3 regions of the Marinobacter sp. tcs-11 genome follow, and region 2 is predicted to be linked to each of the others. Evidence: predicted binding sites of a transcription regulator. Region 2 holds the regulator's gene; each other region holds the start of a gene.
The links. The regulator LexA, encoded in region 2, represses DNA repair genes until DNA is damaged. The targets are predictions, from matches to a motif close to CTGTNTNNNNANACAG.

Region 1 (4,487 bases), on a different contig from region 2:
TTGGCGTCAAGATCCGGGCAGTCCGTTCCGATCAGGATCACCGGTAAGCCGGCTGTCAGGGCATGTCTGGCGGCTTCCGCCATGCGATGGCCCAGGTCACCTTCGGCCTGGGAAGACAGGATGGCTCGGTCACCAGGGTCCAACTGTTGCCAGTAATCTGCCGCAGGATCCGGGCTGACACAGAGCTCCACCGGGCCGATATTGGCGTCGAGGGCCTGCGCCAGAGTGTGCCGCAGCATGCGGTCTGCCAGCCGGGCGGCACCGGCCTCGCCCAGCGCCGGGATCAGGCGGGTTTTTACCTTCCCGGGCCGGGGTTCTTTGGCGATAACAATAATACGTGTCTGGTTCATCGGTAACGGGCTGCCAGTTGGTCTGCGGGAACGCCGCGCCAATAGGCCCAGCGCAACTGCCACATTAAAAAGATCGTCCGCCAGCCGCCGCGCTGGTCCCAGCGCCGGCCGGAGGTGACCACTCTGTCCCTCAGACACACCGGGGGCGTGATGTGTTTCAGGCGTTTGCAGATTTCCACATCTTCCATCAGTGGTTGTTCCGGAAAGCCTCCGACCTGCTCGAACAGGGTTCGAGTCATAAACAGGGCCTGATCGCCGGTGGCGATGCCGGTCAGTCTCGAGCGCAGGTTCATCATGGCGCCAACGATCGGCAACAGGCCGGAGCGGCCGTCGATACAAACATCAAAACGGCCCCAGCTGGTTTCTGAGCGTGCCAGGTGAGTCATCACTTGCGTGTCCGCATGCTCCGGCAGCCGGGTGTCCGCGTGCAGGAACATCAGGAAAGGCGATTGGCTGGTGCGGGCTCCAGCATTCATCTGGGTTGCGCGTCCGCGGGCAGAGCGGATCAGGGGAACCCCCCTTGCTTCAATGAGACTGTCCGATTTGTCGTCGCTGCCGCCATCCACCACAATGATTTCGGCGCCCCGCTGACGCCAGGTTTCCAGGTGGCTCAGCAGCGGTTCGATACCCTCGATCTCGTTGAGAACGGGGACGATGATTGCGAGCCGGGGATCTTCTTCGCGTATTGGGTGTCGCAACATGGGTTTTGGTGGCCTCCTGAGAGGAGCATATCAGAGCTCGGGGTGGTGAGCATGGCAGGCGGGAGATGAGGTTATGAAACGACTGGTTTTGCTGGGTGCCGGCCACGCTCACATGGTGGCGTTGCGTCAGTTCGCGCGCGAGCCGTTGCCGGAAACGGAGCTGGTGGTGGTGTCACCGTCCCGGTGGCAGTACTACTCCGGGATGATCCCGGGCTGGCTGGCCGGGCACTATCGCCTCGATCAGTGTCGTGTCCTGGTCGAGCCCACGGTGATCGCCGCCGGTGGCAGGCTGGTGCTCGATCGGGCTGTTGAATTGCGGGCAGCCGAGCAGGAGGTCGTGTTGGCAAGTGGTGAACGGGTGCCCTACGATCTGCTCTCTGTCGATGTTGGATCGGCCAGTGACAGTGCCGTGCTGAACGAGCCGGACAGCATGATCCTCGGTGTTAAGCCCGTCGAACGATTTGCTGAAGACTGGCCGGCAACCGAAAGATCCCTGCGCGCCAGAGCGCGCCCGCGCATTGTTGTTCTTGGTGGAGGCGCTGGAGGTGCGGAGATCGCTATGGCCCTGGCCCGGCGATCAGCGGACTGCGACCAGGCGGGCGTTGTTCTGGTGGCCGGCAGCAATGGTGTAGTGCCGGGCTTTCGTCCCCGCTTTCGCCGCCTGGTGCGGCGGGCGCTGATGCGCTGCGGTGTCGAGATTGTTGAGGAGTATGGCGAACCGGTGGTTGATGGGGTCCGGTTGGCTGGTGGGCGACGAATGCGGGCCGATGCGGTTCTGGTATCTACCGGTGGCAGGGCTCTGCCCTTTCTGGAAGCCAGCGGCCTGGCCGTAGACGAAGCCGGTTTTGTCAGGGTAGACGCCAGCCATCGCAGCACGTCTCACCACAATGTGTTTGTGGCCGGAGATGCCTGTAGCCGGGTTGACCAACGGCTGGACCGTTCCGGGGTACACGCGGTTCGTGCCGGGCCGATACTGGCCCGCAATCTTGCGGCTGCGATATCGGGTAAACCGTTGGTGCGTTTCTATCCGCGCAGGTTTTCGTTGTACCTGTTGGCGGCGGGAGACTGCACGGCGATTGGTAGTTATGGCCCCTTGACGTTTTCGGGCGCCTGGGTCTGGAAGTGGAAAGACCGCATTGATCGCGGATTTGTTGACAGTTTTCCCGGAGCCTGAGAATGGCGACGGGCATTACAGGAAACGGGAGAACCGTATGAATGTGACCGACGGACAATTGGCCAAGGCTGGTGACGCGCTGGCGGCGGCGCTTGAGCGCAGGCGGATGACCATCGCTACCGCTGAAAGCTGCACCGGTGGCTGGGTGGCCAAGGTGCTGACTGACCGGGCGGGTTCGTCCGCCTATGTTATGGCGGGTCTGGTGACCTACAGTAACGCCGCGAAGCAGGCCATCCTTGGCGTACAGGCTGATACTCTGGAGCAGTGCGGGGCGGTCAGTGAACCGGTGGTGCGACAGATGGTGACAGGTGCCATACGTGCCACAGGCGTGGATATTGCCGTCGCTATCAGCGGTGTTGCCGGGCCGGGTGGGGGTAGTGCAGACAAGCCGGTTGGTACGGTCTGGTTTGCCTGGGGCAGCCGGGCTGACAACACCGAAGCCCGGGTAGCGCATTTCGATGGCGATCGGGATCAGGTGCGCCGGCAGTCGGTTTTGTATGTATTAGAAGGAGTTACCGGATTTGTCGAAACCCTGTGAGGATTTTCACCTTTCCGGGGGTTGGTCTCCTTCTGGCCATATGTTTTAATACTGTTCAAATATACAGGAAAACACTGGATGGCTATTCAGGTTTTCTCCGGATTCTGCCGCTTTGGCCAACAAGGTTGAGCGGCCCTGGTAACGAGGGTTTGCAAGAATGGAAGATAACCGCAAGAAAGCACTCGGCGCAGCGTTGAGCCAGATCGAACGTCAGTTCGGTAAAGGTGCTGTAATGAAGATGGGCGACCAGCCCCGTGAGGCGATTCCTGCCGTATCCACCGGCTCCCTTGGGCTGGATGTTGCTCTGGGCATTGGTGGTCTTCCTTACGGCCGGATCGTTGAGATTTACGGCCCGGAGAGCTCCGGTAAAACCACGCTGACTCTGCAGGTTATCGCGGAAGCGCAAAAACAGGGTAAAACCTGTGCCTTTGTGGATGCCGAGCACGCACTGGACCCGGTTTATGCGGAAAAGCTGGGTGTTAACGTTGATGAGCTGCTGGTTTCCCAGCCGGATACCGGTGAGCAGGCGCTGGAAATTGCCGACATGCTCGTGCGCTCGAACGCGGTGGACGTGATCATAGTCGATTCGGTAGCGGCCCTGACCCCGAAAGCGGAAATCGAAGGCGAGATGGGCGACAGCCACGTGGGTCTTCAGGCTCGCCTGATGTCACAGGCACTGCGCAAGCTTACCGGTAATGTGAAGCACGCCAATTGCCTGATGGTGTTCATCAACCAGATCCGTATGAAGATTGGTGTTATGTTCGGTAGCCCCGAGACCACCACCGGTGGTAACGCCCTGAAATTCTATTCCTCTGTGCGTCTGGATATTCGCCGTATCGGTTCGGTGAAAGACGGCGACGAGGTGGTGGGCAACGAAACCCGCGTAAAAGTCGTCAAGAACAAGGTGTCGCCTCCGTTCCGGCAGGCGGAGTTCCAGATCATGTACGGCAAGGGCATCTACCACATGGCGGAAGTGCTCGACATGGGCGTGAAAGAAGGCTTTGTGGACAAATCCGGCGCCTGGTACGCCTATAACGGCGACAAGATCGGCCAGGGCAAAGCAAACGCTTGTAAGTTCCTGGAAGAGAACCTGGATATCGCCAATGAAATCGAGGCTAAAGTGCGTGACAAGCTGATGCCCAAGCCGGTCAAGAAAGAGACGGCGGAGGCTCCTGCTGAAGCCAATGGCGAACTGCTATAAATTCTAAAAAGAGAAAGATAGGGAGGCGTGACATGAAGCGACTGCTGATTGTGGCTCATGCCCCGTCTCCGAATACCCTGAGATTACGGAGCGCCATCGAAAATGGCGCTCGTAATCCGGACATCGAAGCGGTAGAGGTGGTGGTAAAGGCGCCTCTCGAAGCTGGCCCCGAAGACATCCTCGCATGCGACGCCATCATCCTGGGCACCACGGAAAACCTCGGCTACATGTCTGGCGCCCTGAAAGACTTTTTCGACCGCAGCTACTATCCCTGCCTGGAGAAAACCCAGGGCCTGCCTTTTGCCTTTTATATCCGTGCCGGCCATGATGGTACCGGGACCCGCCGAGCTATTGAGACCATAACCACAGGGCTGCGCTGGAAGCTGGTGCAGGATGCACTGGTATGCCGGGGTGAATTCCGGCCCGAGTTTGAAGAGCAGTGTTACGAGTTGGGTATGGCAGTGGCGGCCAGTCTTGACGCCGGCCTGATTTGATCAACTGGCGTAGCGGTTGTAGAAGCCTT
Region 2 (4,487 bases):
CGGCCGGTGTTTTCGATGGCCTGCACAAACAGGTCGTTGTCCACGGCCGTCACTCTGAGATTCTGTCCAAGGCGCTTGATGGCCTGGCTGTGAATGCGGTTGGCGCCAATCACGTGGCTGTACATCAGGCCTCCCAGACGGCTGTCCCGGACCAGGCGAACCGTTTGGAGGGGTAATAACAAAGGTCGATGTCGGGTATGTACCCGCAACGGGGTAACGTTCTGGCACAGGGACCCGCCGTGAAAGACGTTGATAAACTGTGCACCGCGGCAGATACCCAGCACCGGAATGTTAATCGCCTCCGCCTGGCGGAGAAGCTCGGTGTCGGTAGCATCCCGTTTCAGGTCATACCTGGCCGTCACTTGGGGTTGTTGACCATAGCGGCCCGGATGCACGTGGGTGCCGCCCGAGAGAACCAGCCCGTCCAGTAGTTCGACGTTGGTTCGGTCGCCCGGGCGGATGTAGTGTGTTCTGGCGCCATGCAGGCGCAGGCCCAGGCTGATCAGCCGATGGGCCATACTTCGTCGGGCCGGGCCGCTGATGCCGATGGTGAGACCGGGGATGTCCGTTTCGTTTTCCCAGTCAGACATAACCGTGCTGATGCAGCCATTCATCGGTGGACTCACGCCAGGAGCGGGTGAGATTGCGGAAGCTGAACTTCCGGGATTCGTGGAATTCGCCCCGCAGGGCATCAAGATCCTGACGGTTGTTGGCAAGCTGTTCCAGCACTACCCAATCGTTCCACACTGTGGAGAAGTGCCAATTGGGATTGTCGATATCACAATCCGGCAGCCGGTAGTGCAGAGTAGGACGACTTTTGATCCTGGGGTCCTGAACGTATTCGGACAACAGCGATTCGTTCAGATGAGCGAACAGTGGCAGAAGATCCAACGCCTTGTTCCGGGTAGGATTGTAGTGCAGATAGTCCCTCATCAGTGTGTCCAGGTCAGGACGGTAATCGTCCGCCATCAGCTTGTCTGTGTAGCGGCTGCTCCAGGGCTCGATGTAGGTGGTGAACTTCCGGCTGATATCCAGCTGATGCCGGGACTTGAGCCAGTCATACAGCAGTGCGAACGCCTGCAGATAACGTACCAGGGTCTCGGGTTCAAGATCGGGCAGTTCCGGGTTAAGTTGAAGCCCGAACGCAAAGTAGATGGCCTCCCGGCTGCCTTCAGCACCCAGGTCTCGCAGCTCGTCTACCAGATTCTCGATCATGCCCAGAGCCGACATTGCGAGCGGTGGTCCCACAATCTCTAATGGCACAATCTTCTCGGCGGCAAAATCAATGACGTCCATGGCGTGGTTGCCGAGTTCCCGAATGGATTCCGGGAGCCGCTCGTCGGCAAGATCCAGGTCTTTGATAGGATCAGAGTCCAGCTCAATGGTGAAAGCCCCGGCGTCCGTATCCAGTCGGGTGACATAACGGGATGTCAGCTCCGGCTCTCCCCCAAGCAGTCGGGCAGCATGCTGGACCAGGGCCTCGTAGGTCAGGCCGGACAGTTCAATCTCAACCCCGACTTTTCGTTCCTGGCCGTCCCGGTTTGTCGTTTGTTCCGGCATCTTGCAGCGGTCGTGTACGGTCATGGTTGTGTGTGGCTTCCCTGTGTCTGGTTTGCGTCACCATAACATACAGGCTGTTGGTCGCCCGTTACAGGAAGGAAACGAAACGGAGAGGGCTTTACACTGGATAAAACACTGTATATAGTCAGTTCACTGTATAAAAAAACAGGATCGAAATTCCGGAGCCCGACTGATGAAACTGACTGCAAGACAATCCCAGGTGCTGGACATTATCCGACGTTACGTGGATGAAACCGGCTACCCGCCCACCAGGGCTGAAATTGCCGCAGAGCTGGGATTCCGTTCCGCCAACGCGGCGGAAGAACATTTGAGGGCTCTGGCAAGGAAAGGCGCCATCGAGATGGTCCCGGGAGCCAGCCGGGGCATTCGCCTGCCGGAGGCCGAAGAAGATCTGGGCCTCCCTGTCATCGGGCAGGTTGCCGCCGGTAGCCCGATTCTGGCGCAGGAACATATTGAAGATCACTGCACGCTGCAGCCGGGCTTCTTCTCTCCTTCAGCAGATTACCTTTTGCGGGTACGGGGGATGAGCATGAAAGACATCGGGATTCTGGATGGTGATTTACTGGCGGTGCACAGTACCCAGGATGTCCATAACGGTCAGATCGTTGTCGCTCGTGTCGGAGAGGAGGTCACCGTCAAGCGTTTCCGCAGGGAAGGCAACAAGGTCTGGCTGATTGCAGAGAATGAGGAGTTTGCTCCGATTGAGGTCGATCTTGCGGAGCAGGAATTGTTTATTGAAGGTCTCGGCGTAGGCGTTATCCGCCGCTCCGATCTTCACTGAATACCGTATTCGGCAGCGCATGGCGCAGGTAGGTGAGTAATGGAACAGTTGAGCTTCACTCAGAACATGGCATTTCAGCCGGCAGCTGTTGTTGCGGCTGGCGCGGTTTCCTCTGGCCAAAGGGCACCGGCGGCCCGGGTAGCAGCGTCCGGTTCGGAGCGACGTTCAGCGTCTGGCTTCGGTGGCAATGTTACCGAGATTATTCTTCCGGAGGAGCAGGTGGAGAATTTCCAGTTGCTGCTGCCAATGCTCACACAACTCAACCAGGAGAAACGTTGGCTGGCGTGGATTGATCCTCCCCAGTCCCTGGTGGCCAAGTGGCAGAAAATGCACGGCATTGTGGCCAGTGAGATTCTGGTGTTGCGGTCAACGACAGAATTCCCAGCACAAGAGCTGGCTGAGCGGGCGCTGGGCGCAGGCACCTGCCATGCCGTTGTGCTCTGGACTCACAAGCTAGGCCGTGCGGCGCTGGAAGCGTTGCAAAAGGCATCTGCCAAGGGTAATAGCCACGGTGTGGTGTTGCGCCAGAGATAACGGGTGCTCAATGCAAGGTGTAGTGGGGCTGATTGTCGGCGAACTCGCTTTCGTCCTCTTCCCAGTCAATGTCGTGGCTGATGTTGCCAGCGGCCTCGATGCCAGCGGCAATCATCGCCTTGGCGACGTTCATGTCCCGGTCTTCCAGCATTTCTCTGGCCTCATCAGAGAATGAGATGCGCACAAGTGGAGCTGCATCGTCATCAATCCGGCGAAGCGCGTAGTCGCCGTCGGCGAGTTGTACAATTTCAAAAAACGAAGGTGACATTCATTCAACCTATATCTGCTGTCAGCGTATGTTAATGGATTGGCTCCGGCAGGCGGATTACCACTCGCTGTGTTGCTCGTCTATCTCTCTGGTCAATACGGTCATGGCAGCCAGTATCTTGTTCAGAGCCTGAACGGACCGATCTGGCCCCTGATCCGCCGAAACCGCAATGATGTTTTCTTCCGTCACGGTTTTCCGTATCTTGGGCGGTTCTCCAGCTGCAGTCTCCAACTGATTCAGCTGTTGCCACCAGCTGCCTGGTGTTTCAGCCAGTTCCTTCAACATCCCGCCTTCCGCAATCGCATAGGGAAACAGCGCCTCCAGCTCGTCGATGGAGGCCGGTCTGTCGACTTTGTTCTGGTGGCATCGGGTAATCATTACCAGCAGGAGTTCTCGAGCCCGCAGCAATAACTCAATGGCACCTTGCAGTTGGGCTTCTCGTTCTGGCGCAGTCGCTGCTTCGTCTTGCTCAACCCGGATTAGTAACGTTTTGGCCAGAAACAGCTTTTGCGAAACCAGAGAATGCCATTGAGATGCCATGAGGAAACCTGCGAACGAAAAATCAGAGAAACAGGGCCGGTAAAACTTTGGGAGTTTATCATTTTTGGCTGTTTATTTCTCGTTCTATCCGCTTTGTGGAAATGCTCTTGTCACAAGAAACTACAAACAACCACTTGAAACGGGCGTTTGAAACTGGCAAAAAGAGCGTCAGATTGGGTGAGTATTGACCACTCATGTGACTCACGCTGGAGGTTGAGGATGCGAAACCGATTTATTGCTGCCATCGCAGTTGCTGTTATGGGGGCGTCCAGTCCGCTGCTGGCAAAGGTAACACAGGCGGAAGCCGCGCGCCTGAATAATGAGCTGACACCGGTTGGTGCTGAGCGCGCGGGCAACGCAGCGGGCACCATTCCAGCCTGGGATGGCGGGCTTGCCACGCCACCGGCGAATTGGCGCGAGGGGTCTGTAGAAACCAATCCGTTCCCTGGCGATGACGCCCTGTATGTGGTGACGGGTGATAACCTTGATCTTTACCGGGACAAGTTGTCGGACGGCCACATCCGGATGCTGGAGCAATATGGCCCGGCATTTTTCATGCCGGTGTATGAAACCCGTCGGACAGCGGCGTTTCCCGAACATGTATACGAGAAGTTCCGTCAGAATGCCCTGACCGCCGAGCTTTTGGATAATGGTAACGGGGTAAGAGACACCATCATGACCAGCCCGTTCCCCATTCCGAAGAATGGTCTGGAGGCGATCTGGAACCACATTCTCCGGTATCGCGGTGAGGAGGTGTCCTTCCGAAGTGCTTCAGCCACTCCT
Region 3 (4,487 bases), on a different contig from region 2:
CGAAGGCGGTCACGCGGTGTTCGAGATGGCCGGTGATGATCATCACGACCACATGGTTTGCACTCAGACTGGCGAAGTTGTTGAGTTCGTCGATGAGGTCATCGAGGAGCGCCAGCAGAAGATTGCGGCAGAGCACGGCTATGAGATTGTCGATCACAGCCTGATCCTTTACGTGAAGCCACTGAAGTCCGATAAGAAGTAAAAAAAGGGCCAGCGACAAGGCTGGCCCAGAAGCTCTCCGAAACGAGAGGGGGATTAGTGATGGGTTGCCTGGCCCTTTACAAACATCTCCCGGGCATGAGCTATGGTCTGTTCTGTCATGTCCACTCCGCCAAGCATCCTTGCGACTTCGCTGATCCGGCCCTGGTCATCCAGGGATTCGATGCGTGAATAGGTCGCGTCTTTCTCGGTAAATTTGCTGACGAACAAATGCTGATGGCACTGGGCCGCCACCTGCGGCAGGTGCGTGACGCACAGTACCTGGCCATTCTCGCCGAGTGCTCTCAGCAGGCGGCCTACGACCTCCGCGGTGCCGCCACCGATGCCGACATCCACCTCATCGAACACCAAAGTTGGTGTGGTGGAGGTTTGTGCCACAACCACCTGGATGGCCAGGCTTATGCGGGAAAGTTCACCGCCGGAAGCCACCTTGGCCAACGATCGGGCGGGTTGGCCCGGGTTGGCACTCACCAGGAATTCCACCTCTTCCATGCCGTGAGGGGCAGGTTCGTCATCACTGTTCCGGCTCAGGTGACTGACAAACTGCACCGATGGCATGCTCAATTGTGCCAACTCCCGGGCGATTCGCTGGTCGAGCTCCATGGCGGCATTCCGGCGTGTTTCTGTCAGCTTGGTGGCCAGGGCGTCAAACCGTGCCCGCAGGTTTTCCAGCTCGGCCTGAAGTTGTTCCAGGCTGCCTTCGCCGCCATCCAGTTCGGCCAGCTCCTGGCTCAGGCGTTGATGCAATTCCGGTAACTCCTCCGGGGTGATCCGGTGTTTGCGCGCCATCTGATAAATGGCGCTGAGCCGTTCTTCCACTTCGTTCAGTCGGACCGGGTCGGCTTCGTAGTCGTCTACGAAGCGGCGCAGGTTGTCGCCGGCTTCTGAAATCTGAATCTGTGCTTCGTTCAGCATCTGGATGGTGTCGGTCAGTGCCGGGACATCAACCGGCAGTTGCTCCAGTTGGTGCAGTGCCTGGCGCACCAGGTCTGCGGCCGAAACCTCATCTTCAGTGCATAGCAGGGCGGCCTGGTGGCTGCTGTGAAGTACGGCGTCCGCCTGGCTGAGCTGTGCCTGTTCGGTTTCCAGGGTTGTCTGTTCGTCCTCGCCCAGCGCCAACCTGTCCAGCTCTTCCACCTGATAGCGCAGCAGCTGTAAACGGGCCTCGGCCTCATCAGCATTGTGCTGGCGTTGCTGTAGTTTCTGACGCGTCTGGTGCCAGGCTTTCCATGCAGATCGGGTTTCGTCGGCCAGGCTTTCCGCGCCGGCGAACTCGTCCAGCAGCTTTCGGTGGGTTTCCTTACGCAGCAGGGATTGATGCTGGTGCTGACTGTGGATATCCATCAGCAGGCCGCCCAGTTCTTTCAATTGTGACAGCGGGCAGGGCTGGCCATTAATGAATGCCTTGGAGCGGCCGTCCTTGCTGATGGTCCGGCGCAGGATGCAATCGTCCTTGTCGTCCAGCTCATGGCTGTCCAGCCAGGACCGGGCTTCGGGGATGCGGGATATATCGAAGCTGGCGGTAATGTCGGCACGCTTGGCGCCATGGCGAACAGCGCCGGCATCGGCCCGGCCTCCCATGGCCAGGCCAAGGGCATCAAGCACAATCGACTTGCCGGCGCCGGTTTCCCCAGTCAGGGCTGTCATACCGCGGTTGAACTGGAGTTCAACCCTTTCTGCAATGGCGTAGTTCGATACCGTGAGTTGTGTGAGCATGCCGCAACCTCCGCTCGTTCTTGAGCAAGTAATAACTCTGACCACTGTTCGTTCATACAGTTGCTGTGAATATATACAGGGTTTTTCCGGTTTGCAAACAGGAAATGATGAAAACATCAAAGATTGCGTGGGTGACGGTTGAAACCCGGGAAGCGGGCCCCATATCGGTTCGCAAAGCGATTCTTTCCTGCTTTCTGCACAAGCGGGAGTGGTTATTTCTGCAGGCCTCCGTGGCCGTGAAAACGTTATCAGGAGTTGTCATGAGTGCTGACGAAAAGCGCAACGAACAGGTAGAAGAACGCAACGAGGCAGCAGAAGCTGCGGCGGAAGAGCAGGCTGCAGGTAACCAGGATGCCGAGCAGTCACCGGAGCAGGGCTCCGAGCTGGATGTGCTGCAGCAGAAACTGCAGGAGTACCAGGAGCAGGCCTTGCGGGCACAGGCGGAGATGCAGAATGTCCGTCGCCGGGCCGAGATTGATGTGGAAAAAGCTCACAAGTTTGCGCTCGAGAAGTTTGTGAAAGAGCTGTTGCCGGTGGCCGACAGTCTGGAGAAGGCGGTCGAAAGCACCGAGGGTCACGAAAACGCAGGCGAGCTGGTTGCGTCCATTCGCGAAGGTGTGGAAATGACCCTGACGCTGTTCATGAACAGCCTGAAGAAATTCAACGTTGAACAGCTCAACCCGGTGGGTGAGCCGTTCGATCCGCAGCAGCACGAAGCCATGTCCATGGTGCCGGCGCCGGATGCCGAGCCTAACAGCGTGGTTGCGGTTGTGCAGAAAGGTTATCTGCTTAATGGCCGGGTAGTTCGTCCGGCGATGGTCGTAGTGGCCAAGGCAGAAGATGCGCCAAAAATCGACGAGCAGGCTTGAAAAGTCGAGCGGAGCGCCAATATAGCGATTAAACAGCAAAGGCCGGGGTAGGCATTCTCCGGAACAGCATTCAGAAAGATTTGGAGTGATTCGATGAGCAAGATTATTGGTATCGACCTGGGAACCACAAACTCCTGTGTGGCCATCATGGATGGCGACAAGGTAAAGGTAATTGAAAACGCAGAGGGTGATCGCACCACCCCGTCCATCATCGCCTACACCGATGACAACGAGACTCTGGTTGGCCAGTCGGCCAAGCGTCAGGCGGTGACCAACCCGCACAACACTCTGTACGCCATTAAGCGTCTGATTGGTCGTCGTTTTGAAGATGACGTGGTTCAGAAAGACATCAAGATGGTGCCCTATAAAATCGCCAAGGCAGACAACGGTGACGCCTGGGTTGAGGTAAAGGGTCAGAAAATGGCGCCGCCGCAGGTGTCTGCAGAAGTTCTGAAGAAAATGAAGAAGACTGCAGAAGACTACCTGGGTGAAAAGGTAACCGAAGCGGTGATCACCGTGCCTGCGTACTTCAATGACAGCCAGCGCCAGGCGACCAAAGATGCTGGCAAGATTGCTGGTCTGGAAGTGAAGCGGATCATCAACGAGCCAACTGCTGCGGCCCTGGCTTATGGCCTGGACAAGAAGAGCGGTGATCGTACTGTTGCTGTGTACGACCTGGGTGGTGGTACTTTCGATCTGTCCATCATCGAAATTGCGGACGTAGACGGCGAGCACCAGTTCGAAGTGCTGGCCACCAACGGTGACACCTTCCTGGGCGGTGAAGATTTCGACCTGAAAGTGATTGAATACCTGGCCGACCAGTTCAAGAAAGACAGCGGCATCGATCTTCGCGGCGACTCTCTGGCCATGCAGCGTCTGAAAGAAGCGGCGGAGAAGGCCAAGATCGAGCTGTCCAGCAGCCAGCAGACCGACGTAAACCTGCCGTACATCACTGCAGATGCGTCTGGTCCCAAGCACATGAACGTGAAGCTGACCCGTGCCAAGCTGGAATCGCTGGTGGAAGACCTGGTTCAGCGCAGTCTGGAGCCCTGTAAGGTGGCTCTTCAGGATGCGGGCATGAAGGCCGGTGAAATCGACGAGGTTATTCTGGTCGGTGGTCAGACCCGTATGCCGCTGGTGCAGGAGAAAGTAAAAGAGTTCTTCGGCAAAGAGCCGCGTAAAGACGTGAACCCGGACGAGGCCGTCGCCATGGGTGCAGCGATTCAGGGCGCGGTACTGTCTGGCGACGTGAAAGACGTACTGCTGCTGGACGTAACCCCGCTGACCCTGGGTATCGAAACCATGGGTGGCGTGGCCACTCCGCTGATCGAGAAGAACACCACGATTCCGACCAAGAAATCGCAGACCTTCTCTACAGCGGATGACAACCAGACTGCAGTGACCATTCATGTGGTTCAGGGTGAGCGTAAGCAGGCGGCACAGAACAAGTCTCTGGGTCGTTTCGATCTGGCCGATATTCCGCCGGCACCGCGCGGTGTGCCGCAGATCGAAGTAACCTTCGATATTGATGCCAACGGTATCCTGAACGTGTCTGCCAAAGACAAGGCGACCGGCAAGGAACAGTCCATCGTGATCAAGGCCTCTTCTGGTCTGAACGATGACGAGATCGAGAAGATGGTTCGCGATGCCGAGGCCAATGCCGAGGAAGATCGCAAGTTCGAG

Region 1: recA (recombinase RecA) is a predicted target of LexA. The motif match lies at 2,815-2,830, and genes of this name have one in related genera.
Region 3: recN (DNA repair protein RecN) is a predicted target of LexA. The motif match lies at 1,980-1,995, and genes of this name have one in related genera.

Annotation. Positions count from the first base shown of each region.
Region 1 is NZ_LLYU01000013.1:80,651-85,137, forward strand. It holds gene ARC85_RS14115 (TIGR04282 family arsenosugar biosynthesis glycosyltransferase) at 1-350, opposite strand, end outside; gene ARC85_RS14120 (TIGR04283 family arsenosugar biosynthesis glycosyltransferase) at 347-1,051, opposite strand; gene ARC85_RS14125 (FAD-dependent oxidoreductase) at 1,125-2,225, shown strand; gene ARC85_RS14130 (CinA family protein) at 2,263-2,763, shown strand; gene recA (recombinase RecA) at 2,921-3,964, shown strand; gene ARC85_RS14140 (flavodoxin family protein) at 3,997-4,458, shown strand; gene ARC85_RS14145 (PilZ domain-containing protein) at 4,459-4,487, opposite strand, start outside.
Region 2 is NZ_LLYU01000002.1:12,845-17,331, forward strand. It holds gene ARC85_RS02700 (gamma-glutamyl-gamma-aminobutyrate hydrolase family protein) at 1-590, opposite strand, end outside; gene ARC85_RS02705 (amidoligase family protein) at 583-1,584, opposite strand; gene lexA (transcriptional repressor LexA) at 1,751-2,362, shown strand; gene ARC85_RS02715 (cell division inhibitor SulA) at 2,402-2,896, shown strand; gene ARC85_RS02720 (hypothetical protein) at 2,904-3,164, opposite strand; gene ARC85_RS02725 (DUF6586 family protein) at 3,222-3,704, opposite strand; gene ARC85_RS02730 (DUF1329 domain-containing protein) at 3,924-4,487, shown strand, end outside.
Region 3 is NZ_LLYU01000022.1:47,204-51,690, reverse strand. It holds gene fur (ferric iron uptake transcriptional regulator) at 1-202, shown strand, start outside; gene recN (DNA repair protein RecN) at 256-1,935, opposite strand; gene grpE (nucleotide exchange factor GrpE) at 2,196-2,804, shown strand; gene dnaK (molecular chaperone DnaK) at 2,898-4,487, shown strand, end outside.